Regions from separate parts of the Methylophilus sp. Leaf408 genome, predicted to be linked through region 2. Evidence: predicted binding sites of a transcription regulator. Region 2 holds the regulator's gene; each other region holds the start of a gene.
The links. Region 2 encodes sigma-54, which starts transcription at its own class of promoters, with help from an activator protein. Its sites were predicted from a motif close to TGGCACNNTTCCTGCT; they were not measured.
Positions count from the first base shown of each region.

Region 1 (7,967 bases), on a different contig from region 2:
ACGAAGCCGCTACCAGTTCGGTGATAGTATTCGGCGTGCTTAATAGCTGTTTTGCATAATCGGGTTTAACGCTGACTTGATGTGTAGTAACTTGTGCCCCATGAACGGTCACTGAAAAAGAGTGTGGACTGGTTTCGGTCACCTCAATATTCGCCATCATTGCCTCCGTCATGATTTGTCTCGGTAGACAAGTCTTGCAAACAGTATAAATCGTTATATTGGCATAGGCCAGTGAAACTAATATGACGCATAACGAATATGAAAACACATGCATGAAAAAAGGCGGTTTCATCAAACTGTCACGGCTTGAAAATAAAATAAAAACAAAAAATGCATAAATCTGTCCTCATCTGTATAAGCCTGATATTAGCGCTGTGTTTTTCGCACAGTGTTTATGCTGCACGCCCTCTAGTCACCGATGACGCGCGCCTGACCAATGCCCATAGCTGCCAACTTGAAACCTGGATGCGTTCCTATGAAGGAGGGCGTGAAGCATGGGCGTTACCAGCATGTAACCTGGGCGAAAACTTAGAAATCACTTTTGGTGGCGGCGTTTATCGTAATCAGGATGAAAACTACCGCACCGAAGACTGGATAATACAATTCAAAACCTTATTCAAACCACTAGAGACTAATGGCTGGGGTGCAGGATTTGCGGCAGGCCATGTCAAGCACACAGATATCCAGCCTGGGCCCAATCAACTGGGTAATACTTATTTTTATGTGCCGGTATCTTTTTCGCTGCACGATGATGATGTGATCGTGCACCTGAATATGGGGATGTTGCGTGACAAGCAGGCTTCAGAACTTAAAGCCAGCATGGGCTTGGGAGCAGAGTTTAAGCTGGGTGGCGCATTTAAAGGCATTGCGGAAGTGTTTGGTGACAATTCGCAGAATCCGTTTTATCAGTTGGGGGTAAGGTATTCGCTGGTGCCGGAGGTGTTCCAGATTGATGGAACGATTGGGCAGCAGGTGAATGGGGATAGTGAGAGTCAGTGGTTGTCGATTGGATTGAGATGGACACCATAGGCATTTATTTTTAGGTCGTCATTCTGGCAGAGGTCAGAATCCAGGAAAGAGTTATGTTTAGTTTGGAAATAGTCGCTTTACTCTTAAATTCAAGTCAGTATTTCTTCAGATAATTACCATTCCTTTTCACTTCTCAGCGAGTTACTTTTCTTTGCTTTGGGCAAGCAAAGGAAAGCCACTCGCCTAGCGGCGAAATAAAATGCCACATAAGTTCACAATCCTTTTTCTCGACACTATCTCAATAAAACTATTTCAAAAGAATAATCCGGTTAATCTGCCCTAGTCTAAAAGCAGTCCTGCTCATCTTCCCACCCTTCAACGCCAACGGTCTGATCGGGCACGGCGGAATCCTGCTGCCATCTTCCAGCAATGTGTCATCCTCTGCCGTCGATTGCCAAACCCCACCATTCACCGGCCTGAACTGCCATCGGATATACCCAACTTTGGCACCAAGTTGCAACATTTCATCGCGATCTGGCGCTTCACTTATCAGTAAATCTTCTTCAAGTTCTTCATCATATTTGCCAAATGCCTGCTTGCAGGCCAAAGCTTCCTGGTCACTTGCACCAATATAAGTGCATGCACGGTGTTCTTCGCGCTGCACATCCCAGGCGCCCAATTGCCATGCAGCATCCAGCACCGCTTCTTCTACCACTTCCGGCTGACGCCAGCGATCATTGATCTGCAAGGCCGAGCCTGGCACCGGTTGCAGCATTGGTTTGAGCAGGGGCAAAGCCTCCATCGGCTGTTTGCGGAAGCCGTGCCAATGTAACATCAGCAACAGCGGGGTATCCGCACGCGGCACCGCAGTGAGTGTTACTGCGGTTAAGGGCAATTGCATGACCTGCATTTGCTCGATTAAAGTGTGAAAAATATTCATGATCCACTCCTTCTATTTACAAAGCCTTTTGAATAAAAAGCTAGCAAGAAGCGTGCTGAGAAAAACGCTTTAAATAGGCAAGCAACATCATGAACTGTCTTTTTAGCCACTGAATGGTGAGAGTAAATCTATGTTGTAATCGTGGGTTGGATCTCTGATTTAATTCATCCGTCATTATCCCCTCTTGAAAAACGGTTTTCTTTTCCCCATCTAATCACAAAATTTTCGTGTAACCCTGTTATTTGGAGAAATCGTTATGACGACAGCGACAGCAGAATCGCCATCTAAACAAACCATGGGCTTTCAGGCCGAGGTCAAACAATTACTGCAGTTGATGATTCATTCACTGTATAGCAACAAAGAAATCGTATTGCGTGAATTAATTTCTAATGCCTCTGATGCAGCAGATAAATTGCGCTTTGAGGCAATCTCGAATGGCAGCCTGTACGAAAATGACAGTGAGTTGAAGATCAATGTCTCTTTTGATAAAGACGCACGCACCCTGACCATTTCTGACAATGGTATTGGTATGCGCCGCGAAGAAGTGATTAATAACATCGGTACCATTGCCAAATCCGGCACCAAGGAATTCTTCCAGAACCTGACCGGCGACCAGGCCAAGGACGCCAACCTGATTGGCCAGTTTGGTGTCGGTTTCTATTCCAGTTTTATCATTGCTGACAAAGTCACACTGATTACACGCCGCGCCGGCGAGACGGAAGCCATCAAATGGGAATCAGGCGGTGAAGGCGATTTCACGATTGAAACAACGGAAAAAGCCGGGCGCGGTACCGAGGTTATCCTGCACCTGCGTGAAGGCGAAGACGAGTTCCTGAATGACTGGAAACTGAAAACCATCATCCGCAAATATTCTGACCATATCACCTTGCCTATCGTGATGAAAAAATCCGAATGGAAAGATGGCGAGAATGGCGAAGGCGGTCAGATGGTGACAACTGATGAGGATGAAACGATTAACAAGGCATCTGCTTTGTGGGCGCGCAGCAAGAGTGACATCACTGAGGAGGAATACAACGAGTTTTACAAACACGTTTCTCATGATTATGAGAGCCCGCTGGCCTATACCCACAGCCGTGTAGAAGGCAAGCAGGAATATATCTCTCTGTTGTACGTTCCGGGCAAGGCGCCGTTTGATTTGTATGACCGCGAGCGTCGCCAAGGCATCAAGCTGTATGTGAAACGCGTATTCATCATGGAAGATGCCGAAAAGCTGATGCCGCAATACCTGCGGTTTGTGCGCGGGGTGATTGACTCTGCCGATCTGCCATTAAATGTATCGCGTGAAATCCTGCAGGACAGCCGTGATGTGGAAGCGATTAAAAATGGCTCAGTGAAAAAAGTGTTGAGCTTGCTGGAAGACCTGGCGGAAAACAAGCCTGAAGATTACAGCAAGTTCTGGAGTGAGTTTGGCCGCGTATTGAAAGAAGGTCCTGGCGAAGATTTTGCCAATAAAGAAAAAATTGCCGGTCTGCTGCGTTTTGCTTCCACCCATGCGGATAACGAAGTACAGAATGTATCACTGAAAGATTACATCGGCCGTATGAAGCCTGAGCAGGAAGCGATTTATTACATCACAGCCGATACTTTTGCTGCCGCGAAGAATTCGCCGCATTTGGAAATCTTCCGCAAAAAAGGCATTGAAGTATTACTGATGTCAGACAAGGTAGATGAATGGTTGCTTGGTAGCCTAACAGAGTTTGAAGGCAAAAAACTGCAATCGATTGCCAAAGGTGATCTGGACCTCGGCAAGTTGGAAGATGAAGCAGACAAGGAAGCGCAGAAACAGGTGGAGGAAAATGCCAAAGTCCTGGTGGAGCGCATCAAGACCGCGCTTGGTGAAGCAGTGAAAGAAGTCAAAGTGACGCATCGCCTGACAGATTCACCAGCCTGCCTGGTTGCAGGCGAGCATGATCTTTCGGGTAACCTTGCACGTATCTTGAAAGCAGCCGGCCAGCAGGCGCCTGAAAGCAAGCCTATCCTGGAAGTGAACCCCGCGCATCGGTTGGTGGAAAAACTGAAAGCAGAAACCGATGATGCCCGTTTTGTCGATTACGCACATGTGTTGTTTGATCAGGCATTGCTGGCAGAAGGTGGTCAGCTGGAAGACCCTGCCAGTTTTGTGAAACGTATGAACAGCCTGATTCTGTAATCATTCGGTCAGTCCGAATCAGCGTCAGATATAAAGCCCGCAGATGCGGGCTTTATATTTTTTAAAGTTATAACAATATAATTCCAAATTATTTTTAGCTATTTAATAAGATTGGTAGATTAATAAGCCTCAACTATCGCTAAGGGGCTGAAATGCGTAACACCGTTAAATTATTACCATGGCTACTTTCCATTATGGCAGGGCATGTATATGCGACTGATGGTTATTTTGCCCATGGCTATGGAGTAAAGGGCCTGGGATTGGGTGGTGTCGGTATTGCGCTGCCGCAAGATGCGCTGGCAGCGGCAACAAACCCTGCAGGCTTAGGCATCGTCGGTGACCGTATTGATTTTGGGGTTACCTGGTTTAAACCTGACCGCGATGTCCGTCTGTCCAACACCGCCGGTGGTAGCGGCGCGCTGGATGGACGTTACGATGGTAACGATACCGAGCATTTTTTTATCCCGGAGTTTGGTTATAACCGGGTGATTAATGAACGCACCACGCTGGGCGTGAGCGTCTATGGTAATGGCGGCATGAATACCGACTATAAAGATGGTATCCCTTATTTCAATAACACAGGTAGCCGCACCGGGATTGATTACTTGCAAGTGGTCGTTGCACCAACCGCGACCTGGCGCATCAATGAGCAACATGTATTAGGGGTGTCCCTGAATCTGGCTTACCAGCGGTTTGAGGCGAAGGGCTTACAGAACTTTGATAATGCGCTTTCAAGCACCTCGCCGGGCAATGTCACCAATAACGGACATGACAACTCTTACGGCGCCGGCTTGCGGTTCGGCTGGGTTGGGCAAGTAAGTGATGCGGTGACTTTAGGTGCCACTTATCAAACAAAAACCTATGCCAGCAAGTTTGACAAATATAAAGGCTTGTTTGCGGAAGGTGGTGATATTGATATCCCTGCAAACTACGGTATTGGGATTGCCATCAAAACCACGCCTGCACTGACACTGGCAGCAGATGCGCAGAGAATCTTATATTCTGATGTGAATGCAATCGGTAATTTGTCACTGAGTAACCTTGCTTCACGATTAGGCTCATCCAGCGGCCCTGGTTTTGGCTGGCGGGATGTGACAGTTCTTAAGCTGGGTGCGCAGTATGCCTACAGTGACTCGTTGACATTACGCGCAGGCTACAACCACAGTTCACAACCGGTGCGCAGTAGCGAAACCTTGTTTAATATTCTTGCGCCAGCCGTGGTTCAGGATCACCTTACTTTAGGAGCCACCTATACCTTGCCGAATAAGTCCGAGCTTTCTTTCTTTTTCGCACATGCTTTTGAAAATAAACTGCGCGGCAATAACGCTATCCCTGCCGTGCCATTTGGCGGTGGAGAAGCGGACGTCCGCATGAACCAGAACTCTCTAGGGGTTGCTTACGGTTGGTCGCTTTAGGAGTGAGTCTTTGATTTTTGTATGACAAAACTAGCGTAAGTACGATAGTCATCAAAATTACATTTATAGTAATTTATAATAAAAGCCATGGCACCTTTCGCCGTGGCTTTTTGTCATATAGCGTAACAGCCGCTGACAGGCTTGTTTTTTGCTTTTTAAATGTAGACAATCTTCACAGTCACATCCGTTATTGAATATTCTAGGGGAAGATGCATGGCCACCAATGCCAAATCCACACGTAGCAAGACTGATAAAAAAGAAACTATCCATAACGCTGAACAATTTTTGAATGAACAATTACCGATTCCACAAGCATTACGCAACCACCTGACCTTTTCCCTGGGTAAATCTGACTCCTGGGCTACGACCCGTGACTGGTATCAAACTGCCGCCTTTACTGTACGTGATCACCTGATGAGCCGCTGGGTGACAACCCGCGATGCCTATAGAGATGCGAATACCAAACGTGTTTATTATCTTTCACTAGAGTTTCTGATCGGCCGCATGCTCTCTAATGCGGCACTGAATCTGGGCGTTGCACCGGAATTAAGCGAAGGTTTGCAGGAAATCGGCCAGCAAATGGAAGGCGTGGCCGAGATGGAACCGGATGCTGCACTGGGTAATGGCGGCTTGGGCAGACTGGCTGCTTGTTTTGTCGATTCAATGGCAACCATGGATATCCCCGCCACCGGTTACGGCATCCGTTATGACTATGGCATGTTCAGGCAAAGTATCGAAGGCGGCCAGCAGGTGGAAAACCCTGACAACTGGTTGCGCTACCAGAACATCTGGGAGGTTCAGCGTCCTGAGCATACTTGCGAAGTGAAATTTTATGGTCGTGTAGTGCAGGTGCATACAGAGCGGGGTAATGAGCGCCACTGGATAGACACCGCCAGCGTAGTGGCCATGCCTTATGATGTCCCAGTACCGGGTTATGGCACGCAAACGGTCAATAACCTGCGCTTGTGGTCTGCCAAAGCCGCTAAAGAGTTTGACCTGACATCATTTAATCAGGGTAACTACGATAAATCTGTGGAAGGCCGTCATGGGGCGGAGACCATTTCCCAGGTTCTATATCCGAATGATGCGTCTGAATCTGGTAAAGAATTACGTTTAAAACAGCAATACTTTTTTGTATCGGCCTCTACGCAAGATATCCTGCACCGGTTTATCACGCACAATCCCGATTGGGAAACCTTGCCGCAAAAGGTCGCTATCCAGTTAAACGATACACATCCTGCGATTGCCGTCGCTGAAATGATGTATCAACTGATAGATCTTTATCATCTGCCATGGGAAAAAGCATGGAATCTGGTCACTCAGATCTTCGCCTACACCAACCATACCCTGATGCCGGAAGCACTGGAAACCTGGTCAGTGGATTTGTTTTCATCACTGTTGCCACGTCACCTGGAAATCATTTACGAAATCAACCATCGCTTCCTGCAAATGGTGAACCAGCATTTCCCTGGCGACAGTGATTTGCTGAGCCGTGTTTCTATTATTGATGAGGGTAATGGCCGCCGTGTACGCATGGCGCATTTGGCTGTAGTCGGTAGTCACACTGTAAACGGGGTCGCCGCGTTACATAGCGAGTTATTGAAAACCACCTTGTTTGCCGATTTCAATAGAATCTATCCTGGCAAATTTACCAATGTGACCAACGGCATTACGCCGCGCCGCTGGCTCAACCAATGTAATCCTTTGCTGACTGAACTGTTAATCAAGCATATAGGTACCGGTTTCCAGAAAGACCTTAGCCTGATTAAAAAAATTGAGCCTTTGGCAGATGATGCCGCTTTCAGAAAAGCTTTCCGAGAAGTCAAAGCCGCCAATAAGCAAAGGCTGGCATACAAAATATTGCAGAAAACCGGCGTTGCCATTAATCCGCAGGCGATATTTGACGTGCAGATCAAGCGTATTCATGAATACAAACGTCAGTTATTGAATGTGCTGCATGTCATCACTTTGTATAATCGCATTCGCAATGGCCAGGCACACAACCAGACGCCGCGCGTGGTGATTTTTGCCGGTAAAGCCGCGCCTGGCTACTGGCTAGCCAAGCAGATCATCCGGTTGATTAATGATGTGGCGACAATTATCAATAATGACCCGGCAGTGGGCGATCAGCTAAAAGTCGTCTTCTATCCTAACTATGAAGTAAGTGCTGCTGAAATCCTATTCCCTGGCGCGGACTTATCCGAACAGATTTCCACCGCAGGTACTGAAGCCAGCGGCACCGGTAATATGAAAATGGCACTGAACGGCGCGCTGACCATAGGTACGCTGGATGGAGCTAATGTCGAAATCAAGGAAGAAGTGGGTGACGAGAATATCTTCATCTTTGGGCTGACCACACCTGAGGTGGCGCAGATTAAAGCCAGCGGTTATAACCCATGGGATTATTACAACGGCAACCCTGAACTCAAGCAGGTCATCGACATGATAGGAAACGGATTCTTTTCATTTGGCG
Region 1 is NZ_CAKASK010000003.1:121,178-129,144, forward strand. It holds gene LPA26_RS14215 (hypothetical protein) at 1-157, opposite strand, end outside; gene LPA26_RS14220 (hypothetical protein) at 331-1,029, shown strand; gene LPA26_RS14225 (hypothetical protein) at 1,277-1,909, opposite strand; gene htpG (molecular chaperone HtpG) at 2,166-4,079, shown strand; gene LPA26_RS14235 (OmpP1/FadL family transporter) at 4,232-5,494, shown strand; gene LPA26_RS14240 (glycogen/starch/alpha-glucan phosphorylase) at 5,708-7,967, shown strand, end outside.
Region 1: LPA26_RS14240 (glycogen/starch/alpha-glucan phosphorylase) is a predicted target of sigma-54. The motif match lies at 5,632-5,647, and genes of this name have one in related genera.

Region 2 (7,967 bases):
TGGTCAACGCTGCGCCGATAATAAAAGCAGTAGTCAGGCTTAACCCGGCCATTTTGCCTAGCAACAGGCTGACAACCAGCGTGAGAATCACTTGCCCCCCACCCAGACCAAACAGGGTTTTACGCATGGCATATAGCTTGGGCAGGCTGAATTCCAGGCCTATGCTAAACATCAGGAACACAATGCCGAATTCAGCTACCTGGCGACCGGTTTCTTCATCCTCAAGCAGGCCCAATGTGTGCGGACCGAGGACGATGCCGATCATAAAGTAAGCCAGTATTGCCGGCAGTCCCAATATGCGGAACAAACCGACGGCAAATACCGAACTGGTGAGCAATAAAAGTAAATGGATTAGGGAGTCAAACATGCAAAAATTCTAAGCAACTAATTAAAACCACTGATTTAGACCACATTGCCGATATACAGAGAATACGCCGCTTGTGGTCGTTAATTTATTATAAAACCGGATTATGTCAGCTTAATTATGCCGCCACAAAACTTTTGTTCAATGCAAAAAATGTGCCTGATATTAAAAAAACGGTAAAAAAGCCTAGATTCGCTTTCTTGCCGGGGCTGTCACTTGCTATACTTAGTGACCATGAGTATAGCAAAATCAGGTGTCAAACTTGCTGAAAGTTCTGGCATCGTAGAAAAAGCGCGCAATGTGTTATTGCACGAAGCAGATGAGATCCGCCAGCTGGCCGGACGCCTGGGCGCTGAGTTCGAAGCTGCGGTCCATATGATTCTTGACTGCCGCGGCCGTATTGTTGTCACCGGCATGGGAAAATCCGGCCACATCGGCGGCAAAATTGCAGCTACACTCGCCAGCACAGGGACCCCAGCATTTTTTATGCATGCGGCTGAAGCCAGCCATGGTGACCTCGGCATGATTACCGCAGAAGATGTGGTCATTGCGCTTTCCAACTCGGGCGAGAGTGATGAAATCATCAATATTCTGCCTGCTATCCGTCGCATTGGCGCCCGTATTCTCAGCATTACCGGCACCCAAGATTCAACCTTATCACGTGAATCGGAAGTACATTTAAGTGCTGCAGTTGGCCATGAAGCCTGCCCGCTAGGCCTGGCACCGACCGCGAGCACCACCGCGGCACTGGCTTTGGGCGATGCACTGGCGTTATGCGTGCTTGACTTGCGCGAATTTACTGCCGAAGACTTCGCCCGTTCGCACCCTGGAGGTAGTCTTGGCCGCCGATTACTGGTCAGGATTAAAGATGTGATGCGCACTGGCGATGCTATTCCAAGTATCAGTGAAAAAGCCACTGTACAGCAGGCAATCCAGGAAATCACCAGCAAAGGCATGGGGTTTACTGCCATTGTGAATGCTGAACAAAAACCGACCGGTATATTTACCGATGGCGACCTAAGACGCCTGTTCGTACAGGGACTCACGGATCACCAGGCGCCTATTTTAAATGTGATGAGCAAGCAGCCCAGATTGCTGGGCGCTCGGCAAATGGCCGTTGAAGCCGTCAGTTTGATGGAGCAGTACAGAATCAATGGTTTCCTGGCTGTGAACGAACAACAGCAACTGGTAGGCGCATTTAATATGCATGACTTGCTCAAGGCGAAAGTCGTTTAGGCAGACAGGTAGAGATTTTACGCATGCTTAAATATCCGATTCTGCTGCCGATTGGTTTGATGCTGTTTTTGGCGCTGCTGACTTTTTGGATTAACCAAACAGTGCAAGAGCAAGCGGCGCGCGTGACTGGTCTGAGCCGTCATGCGCCCGATTACATGCTGTATAACTTTGTAAGCACGCGCACCGATGCGACTGGAAAAACAAAATATGTGCTGGCTGCTGCGCAGATGCGCCACTACCCGGATAGTGACCACACTGAACTGGACAGGCCGCGTTTTACCCAGTTTGGACAAGAGTCGCCATACACACAGATTCACGGTCAGCGCGGCAAAATATCCGGCAATGGTAAACTGGTGGAGTTTGACAAACAGGTCAAAGTGATTCGCCAGGCCACCGCTGAAAAAGGTGAAATGCAAATGCTTACCGAGAAGTTATTCGTAGAGCCGGATACGGATATTGCTTATACCGATTTGCCCGTTACCATCCATCAGAAACCGGCGACAGTGATTACCGGTACCGGTATGCGTTTTGATAAAAAATCGGAAACCATGCAATTATTTAACCGGGTGCATGTTCATTATGAGCGAGCGCCCGATGCAGCACCCACAAAGGCTGTGGTCAAGCCAGCTAAAAGCGGCACCAGCAAAAATACAAGTACTAAGAGTCGATGATTCTGGAGAGATGAGTTGAAAACGCGCACGCAATTATTTTATGTTACCTGCCTGATGCTGGGCACGCTATGCTCAGCTACCGGTTGGGCTGAGGAGTCAGATCGTGACCAGCCGATAGAACTGGAAGCCGATACCGTCAGCGTCAACGATGCGAAAAAAATCAGCGTCTATACCGGTAATGTGATCCTGAACCAAGGTACTTTGCAAATCAAGGCCGACAAGATGATAGTACGTGAAGACCAGGATGGCTTCCAGCATAGCACTTGTACCGGCACTCCTAGCACGCCAACCACGTTCAAACAGAAACGCACCGGCAAAAATGAGTGGATGCAAGGCAGTGGTCAGCGCATTGAATACAATGCCCGCATGGATAAAGTGCAACTGTATACCAATGCCTGGGTCAAACGTGGAGAAGACGTAGTGACGGGTGATTACATCAGTTATGACGCCAATGCCGAATATGCAGAAGTGATCGGTGGCACTAAAGCAAACCCGAATGGCACCGCCAACAGCCGCGTGAAAGCTACCATACAGCCAAAAAACAAAACAACCCCACCAGTGTTAGATAACAAATCTAATACCCAACAAGGGTTACGGATGAATCGCTCGTTGCAATTAAGGACTGAACCGGTACCCGATGCACCTGAAAACGGATCCAAGAAAGAATCACAGTAAAGACTGGCAATATGCAAACAACCGTTTCTCCAGACAACAGCCATTTGTGCGTCAGCCATTTAAAAAAAACCTATCAGGGCCGTACCGTCGTCAGAAACACCACGCTTGATTTGCATAGTGGTGAAGTGATCGGATTACTGGGTCCGAATGGTGCAGGCAAAACCACTAGCTTCTACATGATTGTTGGCCTGGTGGCATTGGATGACGGCCGTATCACCCTGGATGGCACCGATGTTAGCCACGCCCCCATGCATGAGCGTGCGCGTATGGGTCTGGCCTACCTGCCGCAGGAAGCCTCCATTTTTCGCAAGATGTCTGTGACCGATAATATTCTGTCGATACTGGAAACCCGTCCTTATACCTCTGAACAACGTGAAGCCAAACTGGAATCATTGCTGGATCAGCTACATATCCAACATATCCGCAATAGCCAGGCTGTCAGTTTGTCAGGGGGTGAGCGCCGCCGGGTTGAAATCGCGCGTTGCCTGGCAACTGACCCGAAATTTATTCTGCTGGATGAGCCATTTGCCGGGATTGACCCGATTGCGGTGATCGAGATCCAGAAAATTATCCGTTACCTCAGCAGCCAGAATATAGGCATTTTAATCACAGATCATAACGTGCGTGAAACGCTGGATATATGCGACCGCGCTTATATCGTGAATGAAGGCGCCATCTTTGCCGCGGGTACGCCGGATGAAATCATCCAGAACGAAGGTGTACGTGAAGTATATCTGGGCAAAAACTTTAGGCTGTAATTTGTTATGAAGCAAAACCTGCAATTACGCATGTCGCAAAACCTGGCTCTTACGCCACAGTTGCAGCAGTCTATCCGTCTGTTGCAATTGTCGACGCTGGAACTTAACCAGGAGCTGGAAGCCATCTTGCAGGAAAATCCTTTACTGGAAATGGCTGACAATGAAGAAGGCGAGTTTGAAGATAACACGCCCGATGCACCGTTGCAGGCTCAGGCTGAAGTGGAAGATGCCAGTTCATTTGACGTAGCCATTCAGCAGGATATCTCTTCGCCAGCCGATACTTTGCGTGAAGAATTACGGGATGACCTTAGCGGTAATGAAGGCGAATTACCCAACCTTAATGAAGAATTCACACCGCCGGAATTTGAAGATGATTATGGCGAATTTGGCAGTACCAGCAATTGGGACGAGGCAGGCCGCAACAATAATGACGATGAAGACGGCGATTTCTCCCGCCAGGATGCCAGCAGCATCAGCTTGCGTGAGCACCTCATAGACCAGATTCAGCTGGCGCATTTATCACACCGCGATATGAGCCTGGTTAAACTGCTGCTCGACAGCATTAATGATGACGGCTATCTCGAACAGGATCTGCAGGAGGTTGTTGAAAACCTGCCGCTGGAACTTGAGGTTGACTTGCTCGAACTGGAAACCGCACTCAAGCTGATCCAGAATCTCGACCCGATCGGCATAGGCGCACGCGATTTGCGTGAGTGCCTGTTATTGCAACTTAATGCCTTGCCTGCGGATACGCCCTACCTGAAAACCGCCATCGCGCTGGTCAAAGATCACCTGGCACTACTTGCCAATAAAGATTTTGTGAAGCTGCGCAAACAATTGAGTTGCGATGAAGCCTCACTCAAAGGCGCGCAACAACTAATCCGCCAGCAAAACCCGAGGCCGGGTAGCGAATTTTCCAATTTCAGCCACGATCATTTTATCCAGCATGATGTGGTGGTCAAAAAAATCAAAGGCATCTGGGTGGCAACCCTGAATGACGGCGTGATCCCTAAATTGCGCATCAACCAGATGTATGCCGACATCCTTAAACGTAATCGTGAGAGTTCCGGCCAGTATCTGCAAAGCCAGATGCAGGAAGCCAAATGGATGATCAAGAATATCCAGCAACGCTTCTCGACCATATTGCGCGTATCGCAAGCAATTGTGGATAGGCAGCGCAACTTTTTTGAGCACGGTGACATTGCCATGCGCCCGCTGGTATTACGTGAGATTGCTGAAGAACTCGAATTGCACGAAAGCACCATTTCCAGGGTGACTACGCATAAGTATATGCTCACACCACGTGGTGTTTATGAACTGAAATACTTCTTCGGCAGCTCGGTTGCCACAGATGCTGGCGGCTCCTGCTCGGCGACGGCGATCCGCGCACTGATCAAACAAATGGTTGCAGAAGAAAACGTCAAAAAACCATTATCAGATAATCAGATTACCGACACCCTGGCCCAACAGGGCATTGTGGTAGCGCGCCGGACCATTGCCAAATATCGTGAATCATTGAGCATTCCACCCGCCAATTTGCGTAAGTCACTTTAAAACGTAATCTCTATCTTCCAGAAAAAAGCCGCTAAAAAGCGGCCTTTTACTTTCAAGCAGTTATTACTTAATGGTTATTTTGGCGAACTTGCGTTTGCCAACTTGGGCCACCACCACGCCTTTTTCCAATTGCTGATTTTTGTCTTCCACTTTTACGCTATCCAGTTTCACGCCACCTTGTTGAATAGCACGCATCGCTTCACTGGTGCTTTCTACCAGGCCAGCCAGTTTCAGTAACTGGCTGATACCAATACTCTCGCCTTCAATGGCCACTTCCACTTCCGGCACATCATCAGGGATGCCACCTTTGGCGCGCGTCTGGAAATCTGCCAGTGCTTTTTCTGCTGCTGCCTGACCGTGGAATCGGGCTACGATTTCCTGCGCAAAACCTACCTTGATATTACGCGGGTTTTCGCCACCGGCAACTTGCGCCTTCCATTCGGCGATGGTTTCCAATGAGGCAAAAGACAGCAAATCAATATAGCGCCACATCAGCGTGTCGGAGACAGACATGATTTTGGCAAAAATTAATTCGGGTGCCTCGCTGATACCAATATAGTTGCCCAGCGATTTGGACATTTTATTAACGCCATCAAGACCTTCCAGCAATGGCATCATCAGCACACACTGCTGCGCCATTCCTGCCTGCTTCTGCAACTCGCGGCCCATCAGCAAATTAAATTTTTGATCGGTGCCGCCCAACTCCAGATCGGACTGCAAGGCGACAGAATCGTAGCCCTGTAACAACGGGTATAAAAACTCGTGAATCGCAATCGGCTGATTACCTTTGAAACGCTTGGAAAAATCATCACGCTCCAACATACGCGCCACAGTAAGGCTGGCAGCCAGTTTAATCATGCCAGCTGCACCAAGCTCGCTCAACCATTTGGAGTTGAACACAATTTCAGTCTTAGCCGGATCCAGGATTTTGAATACTTGCTCTGAGTAAGTGTCCGCATTGATTTTGACCTGCTCTACCGTAAGCGGCGGGCGGGTAGTGCTTTTACCAGTGGGATCACCTATCATGCCGGTGAAGTCACCGATCAGGAATAAGATCTGGTGACCAAGATCCTGCAACTGGCGCAATTTATTGATAAGTACCGTATGGCCTAAATGAAGATCAGGTGCGGTTGGGTCAAAACCTGCCTTGATGCGCAGTGGCTTACCGGTTTTGAGCTTTTCAACCAATTCTTGCTCGATCAGCAATTCATCCGCACCGCGTTTGATAATAGCCAGTGCTTTGGCAATCTCGGGGGAAATTTCCGTGCTGATCGCCTCGGCTGAAGGTTTTGAGTCTGTCATAAATACATTTCTGTCACGCTGTTAGCGAAGATACTTCTTAACAGCATGGTTTAAATTAAAGCGGCTATTTTAACGTAATCTGGTGCATTACTGTAGGCATATCCCGCGACGATGTTACTATGTGGGCCTATGATTTCACAGTCAGCAGTCCCCGATACGCGTTACTTTATTGGCATCATGTCAGGCACCAGCCTGGACGGTGTTGATGCGGCATTGGTCGCGCATACCGGTGATCGCTTTGAACAAGTTGACCAGGCATTTGTACCATACCCATCCGTCATCAAACGGGCATTGCTGGCGTTGCACCAACCTGCCATCAATGAACTGCATGATGCAGCACTGATGGCAAATAGTTTGGCCGAGCTCTACGCAGAGTCTGTATTAAAAATTTTGCAGCAAAGCCAATTGCCGGCATCAGCAATTACCGCGATTGGCTGCCACGGACAAACCATACGCCATTGTCCAGACCTGCCAGATGGCCAGGCTTATACCTTACAAATAGGTAACCATGCCCGGCTGGCAGAACTGACGAATATCACAGTAATAGGTGATTTCCGCAGCCGGGATATTGCAGCAGGCGGTCAGGGCGCACCTTTGGTACCGGCCTTTCACCAGGCGGTGTTTGCGAGCCTTACTAAAAACCGAGCTATTATCAACATCGGCGGCATTGCCAATATCTCGTGGTTACCGGTGGATGGACAAGTGACCGGATTCGATTCCGGCCCCGGCAATATGTTGCTCGATCAATGGACGCAACAACACACAGGTCAGTCCTTTGACGCCAATGGCGCCTGGTCTGCCAGCGGACAGGTAAATAGTGTTTTATTAGAAGCCATGCTGGCTGAACCCTATCTGGCGCAGGCTGCACCAAAAAGTACAGGACGGGATTTGTTTAACCAACAGTGGCTGGCGCAACATTTAAACGTGGTTGATGACCGCCCGGAAAATATCGCGCGAACCTTGCTGGAGCTTACAGCGCTTAGTATTGCCGATGCCATCAAACGCTTTTGTCCGGCTATAGACGAGGCCTATGTCTGCGGTGGCGGTGCGCATAACGGCCTATTGATAGAGCGCTTATCCGCACTGATTGGCTGCTGCATTGAGCCAACCGACAAACTTGGCGTAGAGGTGGATTGGGTAGAGGCAGTAGCGTTTGCGTGGCTGGCGCAATGCTGTGTCGATGGCTTGAGTGGCAACCTTCCGGCAGTTACTGGCGCACGCGGCCCACGAGTGCTCGGCGCCATCTATTCCGCGTAGCGGATTTTTCACGCAAGCAGTGCAACTGCACCATGCTAGCGGTTAATTCTGGTGCATGTTTTGACAGCTTTTTCCGTGTTTTCACTTTCAATCTCCCCGCAAGTGCGCATTTTGGAGAGTTGATTGCGTATAATTTAGTCTTAACCCGTC
Region 2 is NZ_CAKASK010000002.1:477,806-485,772, forward strand. It holds gene LPA26_RS13205 (cation:proton antiporter) at 1-367, opposite strand, end outside; gene LPA26_RS13210 (SIS domain-containing protein) at 599-1,600, shown strand; gene lptC (LPS export ABC transporter periplasmic protein LptC) at 1,624-2,271, shown strand; gene lptA (lipopolysaccharide transport periplasmic protein LptA) at 2,326-2,946, shown strand; gene lptB (LPS export ABC transporter ATP-binding protein) at 2,958-3,704, shown strand; gene LPA26_RS13230 (RNA polymerase factor sigma-54) at 3,711-5,258, shown strand; gene tyrS (tyrosine--tRNA ligase) at 5,322-6,560, opposite strand; gene LPA26_RS13240 (anhydro-N-acetylmuramic acid kinase) at 6,690-7,817, shown strand.

Region 3 (7,967 bases), on a different contig from region 2:
ACAAGCCTTCCTGGAGAAGGCTTTTTTTATTGATGATGGTGTCATCATTGCGGTGTTGGTGACACACTAAGTATGATTAATTGATTTAGGATGCCCTAAAAATAAGCAAGTGATTGGTTAGGCACAATAAAGTGATATATTCGTTAAACAAAAAAGCATCTATGACGGAAAGTTTTGCGTCATTTAGGATGACTACTTTACGTTAAAGCCAACAACAGGAGTACCTTAATGCCTGATCTCGCAACAATTGGCGCAGCACTGAGCAGTTTAAAGACAGCAACGGATATTGTTAAGTTTTTGCGTGAAAGTGATTTATCGCTTGAGCGAGCAGAGCTGAAACTTAAGCTTGCTGACCTTTTGAGTTCACTTGCAGATGCGAAAATTGAACTGATCGAAGTACAGGATACTTTGGCAGAAAAGGACAAGAAAATTGCCGAGCTTGAAGATGCCTTTCACAAGAAGGATTCTCTTGTCCGACAATATGATGCGTATTACACAACCGATGAAAATGGTGTACCTACCGGAGTGCCTTATTGCTTACGTTGCTGGGAAAACGATCATAAACAAAAGCAACTTGTGCACGACTCGAAGGAGTTTAGAATTCGAGTATGCACCTCATGCGGTCATAAATATGAAGGGCGCCTCGCTGGAAACATTCAGCCCCCGAAAGCAGAACAACCTGCATAGGTAGAACAAATAATGAATTCAATATTGTTGCAGGCGATACAGCAAGCCAAAGTTCTTGAACTTCGTTATCACGGCTATTCGCGGTTTGTTGAACCTCACGCTTATGGTCGCGACAAAGACGGCGATGAAATTCTTCGCTGTTATCAAACGGCTGGTGGAAGCGAAAGTGGAGAAATTGTAGGCTGGAAATTTCTTAAAGTTCGAGAAGCATTTTCTTTCTACTTGACCGAAACCGTCTTCTCCGTCCGGCCAGAATACAAGCGTAATGACAAGGCTATGAGTTATGTTTTTGCGCAACTCTGAGATAGACTCTAACCAGACATTAAACCCATACTCCGCAAAAGTGCGGAGCCGGTTAATTTCAACATAGGCCCTAACTTCATGGCCGCTGACTTTTTCTTCATTAATCCGACCTTTACAATTCAATCGTTGAAGCCGGTCGCAGTTTTCAAATGGCAACGACTTGGCAATCCAGAGGTTCAATATGCTATCGCAGCAGAAGAGCAGTATTTGAACTTTCATTTGTTTATGCTTAACAATATTCGCCATACTCAAGCTAGTCAGATTTCTCAACCGCCCTACGTTTACGAGTTGGGCCTGTCTGTTAGAGCTGGTGCGGTTAAAGCAGCAGTACTTATTGCTGCGTCTATTGTTGAAGCTGCCCTCAGAGCGCTTGCTGAAGCGCGAGGCTACCCTCTCAATGAAAACCCTCTCCGTAGAACTTTTGGCAATGTTATTCGTGCCTGGGAGGTAAATAAAGCTCCTCGAAACGAAGTTGCCGCTATATGGGCAAATGTGAAAGCAATGCATGAAGTACGCAACTTTGTTCACCTTCATAAAGCAGCGCATGACTTAGAGGCTGAGTGGGGGAAGGTACTTCAAAGCGAAGAGGCGCTCTTACAAGGAGCACTAAATGCAATTGAGCATGTGGCCCATATTGGTGTCTAACCTATCTTACATTCGGAACGCCTAACAGCGTCCCTTAATTCAAAAGTTAGAGCGCATGAACATTACAACTCTCCGAAAAAAAGCACGCAATGGCTCCCTTGAGGTTGAGCATATATTACAGGCCGCTGTTGAGAACCAGCCAGGTCTGGCTCAGGAACTTGCACGATTAGCTCCTGCGCATAATTGGGTTACACAACAACCAGATGGTACAAGAGTTGACCACTTCGCTAAATGGGCGGCTGTGGCGAGTACATACGCAAAGGAGCAATTTTCAGGTCTTCGCGTACTAGCGCAAGAGCAAGAAAACATATCGTACATTATTGGACTTATCGAAGAAATTCATACTAACGAGTCAATTTCATTTCTACTTGAGCTTTCTAAAAAGTACCTGTCAGATTTACCTAAGTTCGAAGTGGAAGCATTACGTGTTGCAAAAGCATTTAATTCACTGCTATCGTTTAAACAACCTGTAACAGTTACAAATTCTCAAGCAAAGGCAATCCAAGATTTCTTGTTCGCTCTTTATCCACATGCAAAAACTGAGATCAAAAGAGCAATCGTACTTTTAGCGCTTCGTGGCATTGGAGACCGTGAAGCAATCAAGTTTGTGGAGTTTGCTCTCGATTTCGATGGGTCCCTAGCTACCACGAAAGCTAATGTGCTTCGTGCAGTTCGGAAGAGATTAAAAGCAAATGCTGGTTTTAAGCATGATGAAAGTAAGTTAGGTGATGACTCCCTTGAAAATCTTCAAGTCAAACAGACCCCTAATAAAATTTCAGTTAACGAATACACTGAAGTTCTATCAGAGCGCGTTAAACCGTGGTGGCAATTTTGGTAACTTCCTCTAGCCCATCGTTCAAGCGGGAACTGCTAAAGAAGGTCCTTTAATTCAAACGCTATGCATTTAATCACTTCTTAAAGTATGAGCTTGTAGTTTATTTATCCGAGTGTATATGTAGTTATGAATAAACCCGCCAATTGGCGGGTTTATTCATACAGCTTTTTAGTATCTTTGATTAAATCCAAGGGTGACGTGGTGGCTTCACCTTGTTCAGGCTGTAATTGCCAACCGCATGGTATTTCCAGCGCACAGGGTCGTGCAGCGTATGCGTGCGGGCATTGCGCCAGTGCCTGTCCAGATTGTATTCGCCCAGGGTAGAGCGTGTGCCTGCCAGTTCGAACAGCTTGCTACCTGCCAGCAGGGCAGTTTCAGTACTCAGCACCTTGGCTTCAGCCACTGCAATCGAAGCTTCCGCTACGGTTTCTTCGTTCGGGTTGCGTTGCGCTTCATCAATATACTCGCCGGCACGGGCCAATAAAGCGTCGGTCGCATGGATACGGATTTGCAGGTCGCCGATATCCTTGATCGTGTGCGGATCTTCATAACCGTGTTCCAGCTCGGTGTCTATCCATGGACGGGTGTAATTACGCACGAAATGCAGTGTGTCCTTAAATGCCGCACGGGCGATGCCGGTATCTACCGCTGCCTGGATGATCTGTGCCACCGGGCCCATGGCGGTAGGGCGGTCAAAAGCCAGGTGATGTGGTACCACGTGTTCGCTAGGCACAAAAATATTGTCCAGAATGGTGGTGCCGCTCGCAGTAGTGCGCTGGCCGAAGCTGGACCAGTCATCAATAATAGTGAGGCCTTCAGCGCCAGCCGGGACAAACGCCACCACGGTATTGTCGTTTTCGTCTTTGGCCACCACCGGTACCCAATCCGCCAGCAATGCCCCTGAGGAATAGAATTTTTTGCCATTCAGGAAGTAGCCGCTGTTGGCGGGTGTCAGCCTGGTTTTCACATCATTGACGCTTTTGGTGCCGACTTCAGAAAAGGCATTGCCAAAGCGTACGCCTTGCAGCACCAGGTCAAAAAAGTAGCGCTTCTGGAAATCCGTGCCATCCAGGCGCAAACCTTCCACCATATACAAATGGTTTTGCGGGATCTGGCCTATGCTGGGGTCAGCTTCTGCCACTATTGCAATCACTTCTGCCAGGGTTTTATTAGAAACTCCTGCGCCGCCATATTCCTTAGGCACGGTAATGCCCCACAAGCCGCTGCTGGAGAATAAATCCAGCTCTTTGCGCGGCAAGCGTCTTTCCTTGTCGCGGATTGAAGCCTCTTTGGCGATTTCAGTGGCTACCTGATGTGCAACCGCGATGGCTTCGGCATCACTTTTAATAATATGGGCGGCATCCCTGCCGCGATGTTCGTGCGCCTGGTTCAGGCTCTCGGGCAAATGCGCAACGTTGCTTGCATGTGCAGTCATATTTGAATCCTTCTAACTAAAAATAAGGGAGATTTAAAAGCGCAGTCATTTAGTTGTTAAATAGCGCTGCGCGTCGGTGTAGCTATTGCATTTAGCATGCCAATAGATAAGTAATTGAATTTAAATGTTTTATTTAATTTCGTGATTACGTTGAGCGCTTTAGAAACAGCTTTCTGCTGAATGGGTGCTGATTAATCAGCACCTAATAGCCAGTTTTTAGCTGGTAAAGCGTGAGTCAGGTGCTGTATTTCTGTTTTAGCTGCTGCTATATCAGCAGTGCATCAGCATATATAGCTAAATTTCAACATGGTTAAATGGCGCTTAATTTTCATAAGTCATTGAAATATATGAAAAAATACTCCTGGCATGGTTGCTGCTATATCTATAGGGAGCTGGCTCACCGATATTGAACACATCAAATTGGCGCCGGCAACCAAAGTTTAGGAGCCACACATGAGTCGTCCATTAAAAGTTACTGCTGTATCAGGCAGCTATAAATTACCTTCACGCACTGCCGCCCTGGTAGAAGCCTTGACCCAGCAGCTGGGCCAGCATATCCCGATTGAACTGCATTCTATTGAGTTGAGCGAAATCGGCAGCAGCCTGGTGTCTTCATTTGACCCTAAACAGCTGCCTGCGAAAGTGCAGAAAGATATTGAAGCGATTGAAACCGCTGATCTGCTGATTGTGGCGACGCCGGTTTACCGCGCGTCTTACACTGGTTTGTTCAAACACCTGTTTGATCTGGTCAATTACGAAGCATTGATTGATGTGCCGGTATTGCTGGCAGCGACCGGCGGCAGTGAGCGCCATGCCCTGATTATCGACCATGAGCTCAGGCCGCTATTCAGCTTTTTCCAGGCATTGACCTTGCCTATTGGCGTATACGCCACCGAGGGCGACTTTGAAAACTACAAAGTGAAAAGCGAAACCGTGAAAGCGCGGATTGAGCTGGCGATAGAGCGGGCATTGCCACTATTAACACATCGTGAACTTGTGAAGGCTGCCAGCCTGCAAGCGGTTTGACGCAGGCCAGTATTTAGAGAAAACCAGTATTAGAGAAAAACAGATTTGGAGATTGGGTGATGAGTACAGAAAACATTAAATTTGCATATTGGGTACCAAACGTTAGTGGTGGCCTGGTGGTCAGTAATATCGAACAGCGCACCAGCTGGGATATCGATTACAACCGTAAACTGGCACAAATTGCCGAAAAGGCGGGTTTTGAATATGCCTTGAGCCAGATTCGCTTTACTGCCGGTTATGGTGCTGAGTTCCAGCACGAGTCAGTCTCGTTTTCACATGCTTTGCTGGCGGCGACCACCAAACTGAAAGTGATTGCAGCGATTCTGCCAGGTCCCTGGAATCCGGTATTGGCTGCCAAGCAGCTGGCAACAATTGATTTACTCACCGAAGGCCGTGTCGCAGTCAATATCGTTTCGGGCTGGTTCCGCGGCGAGTTTACTGCGATTGGTGAACATTGGCTGGACCATGATGAGCGCTATCGCCGTTCAAAAGAATTTATCGAAGCCTTAAAAGGCATATGGACCCAGGATAATTTTACCTACCGCGGTGACTTCTACCGCTTTAGCAACTACACATTAAAACCAAAACCATTGCAGCAGCCGCATCCGGAAATATTCCAGGGTGGCAGTTCGCGTGCTGCGCGTGACAATGCCGCCAGCGTGTCTGACTGGTATTTCACCAATGGCAATACCGTGGAAGGCATTAAGGCACAGGTGGATGATATCCGCGCCAAGGCTGCTGCCAATAATCACAGCGTCAAAGTCGGCGTGAATGCTTTCGTGATTGCGCGCGACACTGAAGAAGAGGCCAGAGCTGTGCTGAAAGAAATTATCGATAAGGCTAACCCGGAGGCCGTGAATGCCTTTGGTCATGAAGTGAAAAATGCTGGTGCTGCCAGCCCGGAAAAAGAAGGCAACTGGGCAAAATCGACGTTTGAAGATCTGGTGCAATACAACGATGGTTTTAAAACCAACCTGATCGGTACGCCGCAACAGATTGCTGAACGTATTGTTGAATTGAAAGCCGTTGGCGTTGACCTGATCCTGTCCGGCTTCCTGCACTTTCAGGAAGAGGTGGCTTACTTTGGTGAAAAAGTATTGCCGCTGGTGCGTGATCTGGAAGCGAAGAAACTGGCGAAGGCCGCCTGATCAACACTAACAGAGCTAAAGACGATGGCCGCTGATACATTACCCGACTGGCTCGCTGTGCAAGCTGAAAAGCGGCCTGCACAGGTCGCTATCCGCCATAAAAAACTGGGTATCTGGCATGAACAACCCTGGCACGCAGTACACAACGAAGTGCTGCTGGCAGCGCGATTTTTAAAGCAGCAAGGGTTCGGCAGCGGCGATACGCTGTTCCTGCTCAGCGAGCCAAGGCCGGAAGCCTTGTTGCTGTCTCTGGCAGCACACTGGCTGGGAGGTATCGCCGCACCATTAGACCCTGCCTATGCACAACCGCAGTTGCTGGATCTGTTGCATACCTTGCGGCCACAATTTGTATTCGCTGAAGCGCAAGCGCAAGTTGACCAGGTGTTTGACGCCAAGCCGGATGTCTCAGTGCTGATTTATGCGAATGCGCGCGGCCTGGCCGCTTACACCCATCCTGCCATTCATGCTTATACGAACATCATCTCGGTGGGTGAAGCTGTGCCTGGCACATTGGCCGCCGTAGCGACGTCGGAAAGTGTTGCTTTCCGTTTTTACCGTTTGGGCGATGCCTATCAACTGGAATACCGTGAACTCAGCCACGCCGAGTTGTTGAAAAATGGCCGTCAGCTGGTGGTTCATGAGTTACTGACTGATAAAGAAGAAGCGCTGGCAGCGCGTGCTTTTGCCGCCAGCGGCCATGCGCGCTACCTGCTTTCACCCTGGTTGCTGGCCGGTTTCAAGCTTAATTTCCCCGAGAACCTGTCCACCCGGGACACTGATCGCCGCGAACTGGGGCCGACCCTGGTCGCAGGCACAGCAGCGACCTATCAAAGGCTGTATACATTGGTTCAATCACGCTGGCCGCTTCCAGCCAGCTGGCAATTTACATTAGTTAAATGGGCGCTGCATCACTACCAGAAACGCGTGCCGCTGCTGGCGGCAATTGCAAACTGGCTGGTGATTCTGCCTTTAAAAGATGTGCTGGGTTTGCGGCATGCGCGCGTGCCACTATTGGTTGGGGAGCCTTTATCAGCCGAAGCGGAGCAATTCTTTAAATCAATCGGTATCCAGGTACGGGACTGGCCGGAAGAAGCAGACTGGCAGGCCAGTCCTTTACAAGTGATTCCACGCCCACCCAGCCACACTGAACATTACTTCGGTTTAAGAAATCTGAGAGCAGCAATATGAAAGGCGCAGCAATATGACTGATGCAACGCAGCTATTACGCCTGGATGGTATCTCCTTATCCTTTAAGGGGGTGAAAGCCATCACCAACATCAGTTTTTCAGTCAAAAAAGGCGAAATCTGCGCCCTGATCGGCCCCAATGGCGCTGGTAAAAGCTCACTGTTAAATGTGATCAATGGTGTTTATCAGGCTGATGAAGGGCAAATTGTTTACAAGGGTAATGCCAGGAAAAACATGCATCCGCAATGGGCAGCCAGGCGTGGTGTAGCGAGGACTTTCCAGAATATTGCCTTGTTCAAAGGCATGTCAGTGCTGGATAACGTGCTGACCGGCACTAACCTCAAAGTGAAAAGCAGCTGGATAGAGCAGGTGTTTAATGTCGGGCGGGCACCCGCTGACGCCCAACAGCAACGGCAAAAGGCCGAGCAGGTGATTGCTTTCCTCAAGCTGCAACCCTGGCGAAACAGCATCGTCGGCAATTTACCCTATGGTTTGCAGAAACGGGTTGAACTGGCGCGTGCACTGGCGGCAGAACCCGAGTTGCTATTGCTGGATGAGCCTATGGCCGGCATGAATGCCGAAGAGAAAGCAGAGATGAGCCGCTTTATCGTAGAGACCCGCCAGGAGTTTGGCACCACCATCGTGTTGATCGAACATGATATCGGCGTCGTGATGTCACTTTCCGACCATGTGGTGGTACTG
Region 3 is NZ_CAKASK010000001.1:1,535,609-1,543,575, reverse strand. It holds gene LPA26_RS07185 (hypothetical protein) at 229-687, shown strand; gene LPA26_RS07180 (hypothetical protein) at 700-990, shown strand; gene LPA26_RS07175 (hypothetical protein) at 1,069-1,635, shown strand; gene LPA26_RS07170 (hypothetical protein) at 1,691-2,473, shown strand; gene LPA26_RS07165 (SfnB family sulfur acquisition oxidoreductase) at 2,652-3,905, opposite strand; gene msuE (FMN reductase) at 4,359-4,931, shown strand; gene sfnG (dimethylsulfone monooxygenase SfnG) at 4,991-6,079, shown strand; gene LPA26_RS07150 (AMP-binding protein) at 6,104-7,267, shown strand; gene LPA26_RS07145 (ABC transporter ATP-binding protein) at 7,281-7,967, shown strand, end outside.
Region 3: msuE (FMN reductase) is a predicted target of sigma-54. The motif match lies at 4,268-4,283, and genes of this name have one in related genera.